4 regions of the Sporosarcina sp. FA15 genome follow, and region 3 is predicted to be linked to each of the others. Evidence: riboswitches for the same ligand, from Rfam matches in the RefSeq annotation. Region 3 holds a riboswitch; each other region holds the start of a gene.
What was found. Region 3 has a riboswitch for thiamine pyrophosphate ahead of ACP8HG_RS00710 (acetylornithine deacetylase). Riboswitches for the same ligand answer to the same signal wherever they lie in the genome.
Positions count from the first base shown of each region.

Region 1: it holds a riboswitch for thiamine pyrophosphate, as region 3 does, so the genes downstream of both, tenA (thiaminase II) here and ACP8HG_RS00710 (acetylornithine deacetylase) in region 3, are expected to answer to the same signal.
Region 2: it holds a riboswitch for thiamine pyrophosphate, as region 3 does, so the genes downstream of both, thiT (energy-coupled thiamine transporter ThiT) here and ACP8HG_RS00710 (acetylornithine deacetylase) in region 3, are expected to answer to the same signal.
Region 4: it holds a riboswitch for thiamine pyrophosphate, as region 3 does, so the genes downstream of both, thiD (bifunctional hydroxymethylpyrimidine kinase/phosphomethylpyrimidine kinase) here and ACP8HG_RS00710 (acetylornithine deacetylase) in region 3, are expected to answer to the same signal.

Region 1 is NZ_CP188818.1:406,636-410,382, reverse strand. Features, by position in the region: gene ACP8HG_RS02080 (exonuclease SbcCD subunit D) at 1-1,092, opposite strand, end outside; TPP riboswitch at 1,243-1,346, shown strand; gene tenA (thiaminase II) at 1,454-2,146, shown strand; gene ACP8HG_RS02070 (ABC transporter ATP-binding protein) at 2,133-2,882, shown strand; gene ACP8HG_RS02065 (ABC transporter permease) at 2,879-3,619, shown strand; gene ACP8HG_RS02060 (ABC transporter substrate-binding protein) at 3,616-3,747, shown strand, end outside.
Region 2 is NZ_CP188818.1:4,273,568-4,277,314, forward strand. Features, by position in the region: gene map (type I methionyl aminopeptidase) at 1-708, opposite strand, end outside; gene ACP8HG_RS20305 (hypothetical protein) at 815-931, opposite strand; gene ACP8HG_RS20310 (DUF4870 domain-containing protein) at 995-1,336, opposite strand; TPP riboswitch at 1,575-1,676, shown strand; gene thiT (energy-coupled thiamine transporter ThiT) at 1,757-2,314, shown strand; gene ACP8HG_RS20320 (tryptophan-rich sensory protein) at 2,600-3,331, opposite strand; gene ACP8HG_RS20325 (M3 family oligoendopeptidase) at 3,492-3,747, shown strand, end outside.
Region 3 is NZ_CP188818.1:127,528-131,274, forward strand. Features, by position in the region: gene ACP8HG_RS00705 (S-layer homology domain-containing protein) at 1-1,387, shown strand, start outside; TPP riboswitch at 1,405-1,507, shown strand; gene ACP8HG_RS00710 (acetylornithine deacetylase) at 1,719-2,993, shown strand.
Region 4 is NZ_CP188818.1:3,794,539-3,798,285, forward strand. Features, by position in the region: gene ACP8HG_RS17875 (hypothetical protein) at 1-530, shown strand, start outside; gene ACP8HG_RS17880 (histidine phosphatase family protein) at 743-1,285, shown strand; TPP riboswitch at 1,662-1,767, shown strand; gene thiD (bifunctional hydroxymethylpyrimidine kinase/phosphomethylpyrimidine kinase) at 1,847-2,677, shown strand; gene thiE (thiamine phosphate synthase) at 2,670-3,329, shown strand; gene ACP8HG_RS17895 (DUF3238 domain-containing protein) at 3,385-3,747, shown strand, end outside.

The DNA of each region.
Region 1 (3,747 bases), 280 kb from region 3:
TACGTCTGCCGCTTCGCCTTTCATCTCTTCGTAAAATGCTTTAAAGAGTGCTAAATCATCATGCCTCCCATGTTCCATACGTTGTTCATCAATCGCATTTGCGGTCAGCATGAGCACTTTACGCTCAACATGCATCGCGTTCGGATAGACTGACCGTACTTTTTCCATCGGGAATAAAACCGGTGTCTCATCTAGCAATTTAACAAAAACATAATCCTCACTTACTGGGTGCAACAAAATATCTTCCATCGTCCCTACAACCGTCCGCATATCATGCTTTGGCTTCAACTCCCGTTTCTCAACAGATACCTGCCCTGCAGCATCAAGTTCGATAATTAGAAACCCTTTATTATGATGTTCTTCTGAAATCGAATATTTCATTGGCGAACCCGCAAATCGCACTGTTTCATTTAACACATAATGTGCCTGATGTAGGTGGCCAAGTGCAGTATAATTAAATCCTTCGAAAAGATGCGCCGACACATATTCTGCCCCACCAATTGCCAACGGTCGTTCGGAGTCACTCGTGTTATTTTCACTTTCTCCGTGAGGTGTCACAAAAGCATGTCCAACAAATACATGTCGGACCCCCTCTGCCATTTGTTCACGGATAGTTGCCGTCACTTTCTTCATCGCATCGTTATGGTTCACAATCGTTTCATCTTCGTGCAAATGTTTTACAACAGAAGGATCCGCAAATGGTACGAGATGGAAATGAACCTCACCGTAGTCATCTGACAAAACGACCGGTTCGATTACTTTCGTCATCTGACCTGCAATATGGTAGCCATTTACTCGCATCAATCCGCTTCCAAAATGGAGGCGTCCCGGGCTATCATGGTTTCCTCCAATCGCAAGGACTGGTATTCCAAGTTCCATAGTGATTTTTCCAAGCACTTCGTCAAGTAGTGCAATCGCTTCTGTAGGTGGCACCGCACGGTCATACAAATCGCCTGCGATAACGACCGCATCTGGCTTCTCCTTTTTGACTACCTCTACAAATTGATCAAGCACATAACGCTGTCCTTCTGTCATATATATACCTTGAACGAGCTTGCCTAAATGCCAGTCCGCTGTATGGAAAAATTTCAAATTCATTTCCCCTTTCAATACTTTTTCTTTCTACTTTACAGGATAATTCTTGTAAAAGGAAACATACATTCCTTTCTAACTTTTCACAAAGTTAAGGTTGACCTTCTATTTTTAATATGCTTATAATGGGGATGAGTCCAATTTCATATGATCCACCGCTAGGGGTGCTCTAACAGAGCTGAGAGAGGCATGTGCCTTGACCCTTATAACTTGAACTGGTTAATACCAGCGTAAGGAAGAGGTGCTGACACAATAATTCTGCCGGTCTATTTTCCGGGATACTTTTGATTGTCTACAACCCACTTCTTCTTCAAGGAGTGGGTTTTTTGGTTTTCAAGAATACAAAGGGAGTGTTGATATCATGAAGTTCACTGACCGTTTGTTAGAAAAGACGTTACCAATCTGGAGACAGAATCATAGCCATCCGTTCGTACAAGGAATTGGCGATGGGACGCTTGATCCGGATAAATTCAGGTTTTATATGGTACAGGATTACTTGTATTTGATTGATTATGCAAAACTGTTTGCGATCGGGGCTGTAAAAGCCGACGACTTGGAAACGATGGGCAAATTCGCGACACTACTCGATGGGACGCTGAACAAGGAAATGGCCCTGCATCGAAGCTACGCACTGCGGTTCGGCATTTCTGAACAGGAACTTGAAAACGCTAAGCCGTCACCAATTGTTCTTGCCTATACGCACTACATGTTACACGTCTGTCAAAATGGAACCGTTGCGGAAGTGATGGCTGCTCTGCTTCCTTGCGCATGGAGTTACTGGGAAATCGGTAAGGAGCTAAATGCTATTCCAGGTGCTGCCGATCACTCGTTATATGGCGATTGGATTCAGATGTATTCTTCGGATGAATTCGAGGAACTTGCGGGCTGGTGTATTGATTTAATGAACAAATCAACAGAAGGAAAACCGGAGCATGAACTGTTAAAGCTCGAGGAGATCTTCCTCAATACAACTCGTTATGAATATATGTTTTGGGATATGGCAAATACAAAACAAATGTGGCCTGGAGTTGAAATGATAAATGCTATCGTTTGACGGTGTTTCATTCACGTACCAATCAGGCAACAGCATACTCGATAATCTGTCATTCAACATTCTTCCCGGTGAGTTTATTTCGATAATTGGTGTTAGCGGTTCCGGTAAAAGCACGATTTTCCGTCTTGTAACCGGATTAGATGAACCCTCAAACGGTACCATTTCTCTTGAAGGGAATCCAAATACTCAGCGCCTCGGAAAGGTCGGCTATATGCCCCAACAAGATTTGCTACTTCCTTGGCGAACCATTTTAGAAAATGCATGCCTTCCACTTGAAGTAGCCGGATTAGATAAGAAGGCTGCTAAGGAACAAGTGCAACCATTATTACAGGAGTTCGGCCTTGGTGGAACGGAGGATAACTATCCCGGCGAACTTTCGGGTGGAATGAAGCAGCGCGTCGCTTTCTTGCGCGCTGTCCTTTCTGGCAATTCCCTACTGTTATTGGATGAACCCTTTTCGGCCCTCGACGCTATCACTCGACTGGCTATGCAAGAGTGGCTCATCAATCTGTGGGAAAAGCGCAAATCAACTGTCCTTTTCATCACACATGACGTAGAGGAAGCACTGTTTCTGTCAGACCGTATTTTTCTGTTGCAAAACAAACCTGTCACTTCATTCGTGGAAATCGAAGTGCCTCTTGAAAGACCTCGAATAAGAAACGATTTACATCGCGCTGAAATGCTCGAGCTAAAAGAACTGCTTATCGGCAAGCTCAGAAGTGAGGTTTCGCTGTGAAAAATACGGCTTCCTTAGTAATCATTGCAGGATTTCTAAGTATCTGGGAGTTGGGTGCACGCCTTTACGGTAAAGCGTTCATTCTCCCTTCCCCTATACAAATTTTTATACGTTTTTGGGAACTGAGGGAAGTATTATTGTTGAAACATCTACCGGTTACTTTGATGACGATTATTATCGGCCTAGCCATTTCGATTATTTCAGGAACAGCAATTGCAGTGCTAATGTCTTCCCATCCCGGCGTACGAAAAGCGCTCTATCCAATTCTCATTGCATCTCAAATGGTTCCTATTATTGCGCTTGCACCTATTTTTGTACTGTGGTTTGGTTACACAATTTGGAGCAAAGTTGCTGTTACTGTGCTCATCACATTTTTTCCGATAACAGTGAATACATTCGATGGTTTATCGTCAGGAAAAAAAGATATACAAGAACTTTTTTTGACGATGGGTGCTTCAAAAAAGGATATTTTCTATAAATATTCCGTACCAACTGCCCTCCCTCATTTCTTTTCTGGAATGAAAGTCGCTGTGACACTAAGTGTAATTGGCGCTGCAATCGGAGAATGGTTAGGCGCGCAGGCAGGCCTTGGTTACTTCAGTAGGCGTATGATGACGCAGTTCGATGGTGCAGCTGTTTTCGCACCCATCTTTGTACTGAGTGCCGTCGGAATCGGTCTATTCATCTGCGTGACCATTATTGAAAATCGAACGTTAAAATGGAGGATTAAAAATTGAAGAAAATCACATTATCACTTACAAGTATTGCGCTAATTCTATTGCTCAGCGCGTGCAATACTAATGAAAAAACAGAAAAGGTAAGTATCATGCTTGATTGGTATCCTAATGCTGTACATAGCTTCCTT
Region 2 (3,747 bases), 480 kb from region 3:
GATAATTGTATGTTCGATTTGAGCCACAAGAGATTTGTCTGGTGTAATGAACGTCCAGCCATCCCCTGATTCAATAATATGCTCTGCTTTTTCAGAGATAAACGGTTCAACTGCAAGAACCATTCCTTCTTTCAGAAGCGTCTTATCCCAAGCGTCATAATAATTGAGTACATGCGAAGGTTCTTCGTGCAACGCTTTACCGATGCCGTGGCCAGTCAAGTTTTTGATGACTTTTAAGCCATTTTCTTTTGCCTCGCGTTCAACTGCTTTACCGATTTGGTTTAAGCTTGAACCTGCTTTAACTTTCGTCATTGCACGTTCAAATGCACTCTTAGCCACATCACATAATTGTTGTTTCTTATTATCGGGTGTACCGACAACAAATGAAATGCCAGTGTCAGCAAAATAACCATTGTAGGAACCTGAGACGTCAATATTAACGAGATCTCCATCTTCTATGACGCGGGAACCAGGCATGCCATGGGCAACTTCACTGTTGACGCTGATGCATGTAAATCCAGGGAAATCATATTCTGCGATAGGACCTGAAATTGCACCTTTTTCTTCGAATAGGCGACCGCCGATGTCATCAATTTCTTTCGTCGTTTTACCAGGGACAGTTGCTTCTTTCATCGCTTCCCTGATTTCAGCAACAATTTTGCCGATTTTCTTTAACGCTTCAATTTCCTGTTCAGTTTTTGCAATCATTATGTTCAAATCCTTTCTTCCGTTCATTCTTTTCCATACCATACTATATCATATGGAGCTGAACAAAAAAGCCTACAAACTTAAAAAACGTTTGCAGACTGTCGAATTATTTCTTTGGGATTGTCGTGCTTGTTGCTTTTTTTTCTTTCATTACTTTGCGAACAATCGGATAGACAATAGGCGCCAATTTAATAGCGGTTTTTAATAATTTTCCAATATTCATTACGAATCACTCCTAAACACAGCATTTGTTACTTTTTTCCCGAATAGGTGGTTTTATAAACATTCACTTCAATACTTTAACACCTTGAAACACATTCCAAATTAGAATTGCTATGAGCAAAACTCCATAAACTAGCATGAATAAGACAGGTGTTAATTGCCAAAATCCAAAGTTACCACTAGGCATTACATTCAGGTCGTAGGTAAAGGAAAACATTGAAAAAGAAAAAATGATAAATCCTGCAATAAGAAGTACGACAGGAACAAGATGTGAAACGAGAGAGCGCTTGGCATGGTGTTTTACTTCACGGTCATCCGAAACGAAATAAATAATGACGGGTATAAGTAAAGGGGTGAAGAAGACACTAAAGTAGCATAGGGCGGCTAACAGTTTATTGTTTGACACACGAATCCCTCCATTTTAGTTTAACTATATATATATTGAGTAAATGAATCCCTAGATTAAACTTGGCGAAGAGGCCATACAAGGGTTAACTGGAGCCTGAGATTGGCGGCATCTCCTAGCGCCGCAGCGAATTTAATGGAATTCTTAATTTCAACATATATAGGATAATTATCATCCCTGTTAATCATCTTGCTTATAGGATCCCCATCTTATACAATGAACTAGACAACTAAATTACTGGAACCACAGGGGGAGCCTATTTGGCTGAGATTGGACAGCACGTCCTGACCCTTAGAACCTGTAAGATTATTCTTGCGTAGGAATGTGGATGGAAATTGACATATTCGATGTCCCATCTATTTCGGGATGTCTTTTTTTATGCCCACATCTTTCGCTGAGCTAGGAAAGGGATGAATTAATTTGGATCGGAAAAGACTTCAACTTTTACTTGAAATAGCTATTTTAGGTGCAATTTCATTTGTACTTGATCAGATTGGTTTTAAAATGCCACAGGGTGGCTCGGTTACGCTGTCAATGTTGCCGATTGTTGTCATGGCATTTAGATGGGGGATTGCAGGCGGTATGCTGACTGGCTTCGTCAGCGGGTTATTGCAACTGATGATGGGAGGCTATGTCTTTAATATAATACAGGCTGCCCTTGATTACTTCGTGGCGTACACGTTGGTTGGAGTGGCAGGTGTTACACTTGCATGGCTGTTAAGTAGTAAAGTAAAAGGCAACAAAGGCTCAATGGTTACAGCAATCGTTCTGGGGACAGTTATCGGTGGCCTACTTCGATACTTGATTCACTTCATTGGTGGAATTGTATTTTTTGCATCTTATGCACCTGAGGGACAGCCCGTATGGCTCTATTCACTCGTATACAATGCAAGTTACATGATACCTTCAATAATATTATCAGCAATTGTTGCGTCAATATTATTCACTACAGCACCGCGTCTTTTAGAGAGAAAATAGAAAATCGCCGTTCTGCCCAATGTGGGAGGACGGCGATTTTTTTTAAGGTAAGAAAGTATAAGTTGTTCTACATGGATCGATGTCTAGACTCCAGACGCCAGCCCCTGGGCCCACACGAAGTGGGTCATGCAGTGGGGAGGGATTGAGCTACATCCCTCCTTGTTGCGACAGGATGTCGCGATTTTAGACTGCCTTCCTTTAATTTCAGTCTTGCCGAAAAGGCAAAGACCGCCTTTGTCTTCAAGTCTTTCAGCGCTTGTCGGGGCTAAACAGCGTCTTGCACTTTTATTTAGGTGTGAATGACTTTCGTCTGAAGAACATGAATCCTGCGATTGTAGCTGCAAGAAATAGGGCTGCGGCAGAGACGAATAGTTCATCAGCACCGTTTTTTACAGTGATACCTATAAATGCCCATATGAAGACAGCACTAAATGCTATATCCGCGTAATGGTATAAAAAATGAAGTGCAATAGCGGTTGCGATAGTCAAGTAGATGACGGTCCATAGCGGGTCACTTAGTCCCCAACCAGACCATTCATGCAAAGTAAGGACATAACTGATATTTGCAATGGTCGCGACAAAAACCCATCCTAGATAGACAGCAATCGGAACTCTACCATGAATATGACTATTTTTTATAGAATAAGTAAAATAAATGGTTAACAGTGTTAAAAGAAGAAGCAGGTTGATAATAATTGTCCATCCGAAGAAACCAAAATGCCAAAGCAAAATCCAAGTGATATTTAATAGGCAGCTGAGCACAAACAAAACTACCCTCCGATTGAATAATGCATGATTAATGTTTACTGTGTTGCGCATAAAGCCGTATAACCAGATAGCGAGAAGCAGATAAATAACTGCCCAAATTGAAAAGGTATATCCTGCAGGTGTAAATAGTACCGGTAAACTATTAGAGATTTGCCCGGTTGTTTTTCCATTGATAGGCATTATATTCGCAGCTGCATTGACTAGAACGACCGCAATGAGCGAAAAGGTCATAATTATAATTCTAAACATATTTAAATCCTCCTACTGAATAGTATACAGAGGAATGGTGGAACCTGCGAAGGAAAGTATGAACCTTCCGTCACAATTGCATTATTTCGCATACCGAAAATTCATGTTATAATCAAGTTGTGTTTTTAGAAAATTTTGAATGAATTAAGGGGGAATAATAGTGACGCAAAAAACGTATTCTGAAGTATGGGATCTTGACGTTTTCTTTAAAGGTGGAAGTGGATCGACAGAACTACGGACACATTTGGATAGCGTAAAAGAAAAGTTAGGTTCATTAGAAGAAACGGCTTCTGCATTTGAAGTTCCTCAGTCAGCTGGTGCGTCAAAAGAAGTTGTAAACCTTATTGAATCATTAAAAGAGGTTGCACTTGACCTGTCACAGGCAGGTGCCGTTATTGGGTGTTTCCTTGCGGCGG
Region 3 (3,747 bases):
TCGTTCATTTGATAATGGCGATTACTTCTTATTTTCGAAAATCATTAACCCTACTGAATCTGCTGTAACAGTAGATGTCATTCAAAAAGAAAATGAAGTGGCTTCATTTGAGCTAAACCGTTATGATAAATACAAGATTAAACGTAATGATAAAGACGTTTTTGGCAGTGACACAACATCCTATCCGACAGGTTTACTCCAATTTGTGAAGCTAGATGGATCAGTGAAGGAGCGGATGGTTGGTCAGTCTTATTTGTCAAAGCAATTGTCATTAGAGTATGAGAATGATGGCTACAGTTACATGCGTCAATTGCTCGGTGAAAAAGAGGCACTGTCTTATGCTCAGGTTGGAACAACATTATTATCTGTGCATACGTTAAATTCAAAAGGCAATGACATTGTAGATCAGTGGTATATGAATGCGGATGACCAATTATTTGCGAATGAAGAGAATATGGAGAGCTGGATGCTTGAGTCAGCTAAGTATTATAAAAAACGTAATAATTGGTACACGGCGGGTGGCCCATACAATAAAATGGCGATAACCACAGAGCCAATGCCTGACACAGGGCAAGGATATGGGCGGAACTTACTTCTATTAAAAGAAGATCGTGCGCTGGTTTTATATAATGAGCAAGAGGATCGTTATTTTGAGAACTTAATTTACAACTCATTTGTTAACTTGAAGAATTTCAAAGGTGACAAAGATTATTGGGAAACAGAAGTTACAAGCACCTATTTGAAAGATTTATATGACATTACAGCTCCATTCATTGATACACGTTTTAATGAGCAAATCGCGCTTTTCTACTATAATAGTGGTGCTGATTTTGGAATTGAGAATGCGAAAGAGCCATTGCGTAATTATGCTGACTTACTAGTCTCACAAAAAAGTAAAGGAAACGTCATTCCTGTGAATGACGAGTCTTACTACATCGCGGATTACTTCCCGATTGCACAGCAAGTAACGACACATGCCTCTATGAATCATGTGTTGGGCGGTATGAACGTTTTACTCATGGCTTATAATGAGTTCGGTGATCAGAAGTATTTAGATACAGCGCAGGCTATACAAACAGCGATTGTAGCGGATAAAGATGATTGGATTCGTGATAATGGCGATATTTGGTATCGTATTTCCGCATTACGTGACTATAAAGGCGATGATTACAAGCATCTGACTTTAGAGGATTTAATAAATTCGTACAAACTTTGGAAAGATATTGATCCGACGTATTTGCCTTTATTAGAAGAAATGATTGCTTCAAAAGCTTCGTTTTTATCGAATGAAAATTTAGGTTACACAACTAAAATAAAGAACGGGTTACGTGATATCGACTTATCGAACTATCTTCCTAAAGGGGAAGAAAGAACAGATGCATTGTGAAGAAGAAAAAACTAAATAGATACTGCTAGGGGAGCCGTTTAGGCTGAGACACATCATAGATGTAAACCCTTCGAACCTGATCTAGTTCATACTAGCGTAGGGAAGCAGCTGAAACTCTACACTCAATGTCTTTATATACGTAGAAAACAGCCGCCTTCCGATTATGGAAAGCGGCTGTTTTCTGTTCCAGTGTATATATGTTGAACAAATGAAATAAAGATAGTGAACTGCGCGAAGGCGCATTACAAGGGCTAGCGCCGTAGTGAATTCAATGGAATTCTTTATTACAACGTATATAGATTCACCTACCAAAAATATAGATAAGGGATGGATGAGTAAAATGGAAAATAGAATTAGTAACCTAGTTGATGAACGTCTAGAGGAGTTAGTGCAATTGCTAGCGGACCTCGTTCGTTTCCCGACAGTTAGTCCACCGGCAAGAAATACAACAGGCGTACAGCGGTATATTCAAGATTTTTTAGCACAAGAAAAATTTGAAACGGTTAGTTGGGATGTATTTCCTGGCGACCCGAACGTTGTAGGCGTTAAAAAGGGAACGGATGGAAACCTGTATAACAGCCTAATCATTAATGGACATATAGACGTTGCGGAAGTGGGGGATGAAACAGAGTGGACTGTGCCTGTCTTTGAACTAACGACTAAAGATGGCAACGCATATGGGCGAGGAACATCCGATATGAAAGGTGCAGTAGCGGCGACTTTACTAGCCGTTAAATTATTAAACGAACTAGGTGTGGAACTGAAAGGTGATTTGCAAATTCAGACTGTCATTGGGGAGGAAGCGGGAGAGGCTGGAACACTTTCATGTATGGAAAAAGGCTATACAGCAGACTTTGCACTTGTAGTCGATGGCAGTGATCGTCAAATCCATGGTCAGGGTGGTGTGATTACCGGCTGGATAACGATTAAAAGTAAGGAAGTTTTCCATGATGCAATGAGGATGAGTATGCTTCATGCAGGCGGTTCGGTTAATGGGGCTAGTGCGATAGAAAAGATGATGAAGGTTATTGCTGGATTACAAGATTTAGAACGTCACTGGGCTGTGACAAAAAAATATCCGGGTTTTGCGCCTGGCACCACTACTATTAATCCAGCAGTTATAGAAGGAGGAAGGCATGCAGCTTTTGTGGCGGATGAATGTCGGCTCTGGATCACCGTTCATTTCTATCCGAATGAAACCTATCAATCTGTAACAAAAGAAATCGAAGAGCATTTGAACCATGTAGCAAAAGCAGACACGTGGTTAAGAGAAAATCCCATTCACTTTCGCTGGGGTGGAAAATCAATGATTGAAGAACGTGGAGAAATATTTCCGGCGCTTGAAATGAATGCGGACCATGCAGCTGTTCAACTTCTTGCGCATTGTCATGAACAAACCGAAAAAAGTCCTGCAATAATAGGTATGTCGAGATCAGTAACAGATGCGGGCTGGCTAGGAGCAGCAGGAATTCCAACTGTTATCTATGGTCCTGGAAAGTTGGAAGAGGCACATTCAGTCGATGAAAAGATAAACATTGAAGAATTAGTGGTATTTACCAAGACGCTTATGTTATTTATAAATGAGTGGTGTAATACGAAAAAATAGGAGTGCAAGTAATCTCCCCATTCATCTACTACTATTAAACTGTTACATGTTGAACAAATGGATGCCTATATAAACTAAGCGAAGGCGCCTTACAAGGGACAGCCTAAACCTTAAGAAAAGCTTAAAAGTCTACGTTTGACTTGTACATTTGCGGCTAGCTTTGGACGAAATGATTACAACACCTTTACCGCGGGTTAAATGTGGCTGGAAATGCCAGCTACACTCTTTTCGGTAATCCTGTTACAACTAACTGTCCACCACATACCTACAATGTTTAAGTGGAAAATGCAACTACTTTGGAAGATGGAAGAATAACTACCTTTCTATAAAAGTTGCAAGTGCCCGAAGATGAAATTTCGGGCACTCTGCTGCATTTAACAAGCTTTCCTTACTTACTTTGGCAAAAATCATACAAGTAACAATGTGATGCCATATAGAAAGTGACCCTTTCTAAAATACAAAAAGGAAATACTATAGAGTGGGATTAGGCAGCCAAAATTGCATCTTTGGCTGCCCCTTTATGGATAGGAATGTAGTTATTCACTCGTTCCCAAAAGCATCAGAACTTAGTGTAGCTGTACCTTTGAAGAGCGGCGGACGAAGGGCCCCCATACAATTAACGAAAAAGCAGCGTAGGATGCGACAAAGTCGCATCCTACGCTGCAAGAAATTCCGATAATGGTGCAGTAGTCGTTCAGTCCAAAGCGATTCAAAAGCACATGTACATAAGGCTTCTAGTGTTTTATCACAAAAG
Region 4 (3,747 bases), 960 kb from region 3:
TGAATGACGCGGGATTAAAAAGGGGACAGCCCATTACATTTCGTCTCCCATCAGATACATCTGACCACACACTAAAGCAACTGCAAAAGTTAAAAGAAGTCGAAAGAAGAAACTTTTCCAGTAAAATTGCGGAGTTCGTGATAGATGGGGTGAATGACTCACTTTTAAAGCATAGAGAGGCCATAACAATTCCGCTCCCAAAAGGGTTAACTAAAGCGCAACGTGATTGGTTAAAGCACGAACATTCCGAGGCGCTACTAGGGAGTATCGTCTATCAGTTGATGTCCGATCCAATCCGCACAGCATCTCTCTTTGCATCATTGAACAGCAATGCAATAGATGTAAATGCAGCATTATATTTGCAGGAAGAAACGAGCGCTGCCGTTGAGGTGGAAACAGAACATCAATTGATTAACATAGAGGATGATCTGGATAATTTTGATTGGGAACAGTTAAAGGAGCCAGAAGAAACCTCTGTTGTAGAAGAGGAAGACCCTCTAGCTGACTTCCTTGCTCAGATGAATAAATAATAGTGAGTGCCTGCATAAGAAACCACCATGAATGTTTAAATTTTCATGATGGTTTATTGTACAGGCACTTTTTGTCGTGATTTCTAAGGAATCTAAGACATTGAGATGTTTTCTTTGGAGCATACAAGGGAAAAAGAGTAATAGGGATGACTACAGCTAGTTTGCGAATGGGTTGTATGTCTATTTAGTAAGAAGAATGGGGTGAAGCGGGTATGGAAAAAGTTATTTACATCGTGCGTCATTGCTCCGCAGAAGGACAGGCACCACACGCGGAATTGACTGCTGAAGGGATTTTGCAGGCGGATCAGCTTGTAGCGTTTTTCGAAGATATCGAAGTGGAACGGATTATTACGAGTCCGTTTTCTCGTGCACGTCAGACGGGCTGGCCTATAGCTGAGCGGAAGAAGTTGCATGTAGAGGTGGATAGTCGGCTTATGGAGCGCGTGCTAAGTTCAATGGATTTCGAGGATTGGTTGATAAAGCTGGAAGATACGTTTTTTGACCTTCATCTAAAATATGAAGGTGGGGAATCTTCGAGTGAAGCGATGTCGAGGGTCTGTGATGTTGTGGATGAGCTGGGTGACGGTTCGCGGACAGTGCTTGTGACACACGGGAATTTAATGGCGCTATTATTAAGGTGTTATGATGAGCGATTCGATTTTGGGCAGTGGCAGGCACTGACGAATCCAGACGTGTATGTTATACGGATTAAGGATGGGGACTCAGAAGTGGAAAGAATTTGGGGTTCTGAATAAAAAAACAGGCCGCTGTGATGTCGGCCTATCTAGGTTTTAGTGAATGTTAACCCATTGTAAGATTAGTAATAATGACCACTGCAATAATAACGAGTGCCCCGAAAAGACTGATCCACATGGATTTGTCGGGATTATTCGGTCTGCTGTCTGCTTTATGCATAAACTGCGCCTTCTTTCTGTTTATGTCATTAACTATACTCTTATCGACGATAGAATGGAATAAACTGTTACCACGTGAAACGAGTTTATTATATATATTGAACCTATTTGATGGAGTTTTTTATTTCCATTACTCTATGCTTCTATTGAAAATGGACCAAACATTCCCACAATCTCACACTAGATATGTTACACTTGCTACAAAGCTGAATAGTTTAACAACCACTAGGGGAGCCTTTTTTAGGCTGAGACGTGCATGAATGCGCGGACCCTTGGAACCTGATCCGGATTATACCGGCGTAGGAAAGTGGGTACGCCTTTTACGAATAGTTAAATGGCTAGCCGCTTTCTTACGCCACCGGGAAGCGGCTTTTTAGTATAAATAAAAGGGTGGCGAATCGAATGGTACGTGTGGCATTGACAATTGCGGGGTCGGATAGTGGTGGTGGTGCGGGTATTCAGGCAGACTTGAAGACGTTCCAAGAATTGGGTGTTTTCGGTACGTCGGCACTGACAGCGGTGACAGCGCAAAATACATTTGGAGTGACGGCGATACAGCCGGTTGACACCGCTATTATTAAAGCGCAAATACAGGCAGTTATTGAAGATTTTGATGTTAAAGCGATTAAGACAGGGATGCTCTTTTCGACAGAAATTATCTATGCAGTGGGAGAGGCGTTTCATTGGAGCGGAATTCCACTTGTCATTGATCCGGTAATGATTGCGAAAGGGGGTGCTTCATTGCTAGAAAGACAGGCGGTTGAAGCGTTGAAGACTGTACTTGTACCTCTTGCAGCTATTGTTACACCTAATATTCCAGAAGCAGAAGTGCTTGCAGGAATGGAAATAAAGACGAATGCAGACATAGAACGAGCGGCGAAACATATAATAGCGTTGGGCGCGGGGGCGGTTCTTATTAAAGGGGGCCACCGGAAAGAAGCGCCTTATGCGGAAGATCTGTTCATGGGGGCTGACGGGGAACGGTTCTCGGTTCGCGCACCATGGATTGATACGAAAGATACGCATGGAACAGGGTGTACGTATTCGGCGGCACTGACAGCGTTTTTGGCAAATGGGGAAACGGCAGCGAATGCAGTTGTTTCTGCAAAATGTTTTATCCACGCAGCAATTGAAGATGGACTTAAAATTGGTGGCGGCCATGGTCCGACGAATCACTGGGCATATGGACGCCGCGGTAACAAGACAATGGAAGGGGTTGTAGTTTATGGATAAGCAAACAGTTAACTTATATTTCATCATGGGTACAGTGAATTTGGCGGGACGCGACCCGTTACATGTCTTAGAAGAGGCGTTAAAGGGTGGTATAACGAGCTTTCAATTACGTGAAAAAGGGCCTGGTGCATTAACGGGTGAAGAATTGAAGGCTTTTGCACAAGCGTGTCAGCAATTATGTGAACAATATAGTGTACCTTTCATTGTCAATGATGATATAGGTCTTGCGATTGAAATTGGTGCAGACGGTATTCATATCGGGCAGGAAGACGGATATATTTCAGCAGTGCGTGACAAGGTTGGTCCAGACATGCTAATAGGTGTTTCTACGCATAATGTAACAGAAGCGATTGCGGCAGCTGATGCTGGGGCTGATTATATCGGTCTAGGTCCAGTTTATGAGACACAGACGAAAATGGATACGCAACCGGTTATTGGTATCGAGACAATTAGGGAAGTGGCATCGTTGTTACCTGGCTTACCAATTGTTGCGATTGGCGGAATTTCAGAACGCAGAGCCGGTGCTATCATTAAAGCGGGTGCGTCAGGGGTAGCGGTTATTTCTGCAATTTCTGGAGAAGAAGATCCTGGAGAAGCAGCAAGTCGTTTAAAAGGTGCGGTCCTTCTTTCATTAACAGGTATTGAAATGTAATGTTTAACTGCTCGCGAAATATACCACACTTCCAAGTAAGGGGTGTGGTGTGCGGATGAAAAAGAAACTGTTTGAAATACAAACCGTTTTGCATAAGGCAGATCTAATCTATTTCACATGGAATGATGTCGGCGGAACTTACAAAGTTTATAGAGACGGGCATCATTTGTATGAAGGAACGGTCTCTGAATTTAGTGACGGTGATTTCAAGCATGCGAAACTATATAATTACGTAATCGAACGTGTTGAAGATGGTATTGTAATTGACGTTATTGCATTGCAAACGTCAGCATTTGCTGAACAGAAAAACAAAGAAAGTCCGCTTCAGTCACTTGTCATGACAACGATTGTCGCAAAGACGCAAATTGCATTGTCTTGGGAGGAAATTAAAGATGTCGCTGAATATGATGTCTACCGA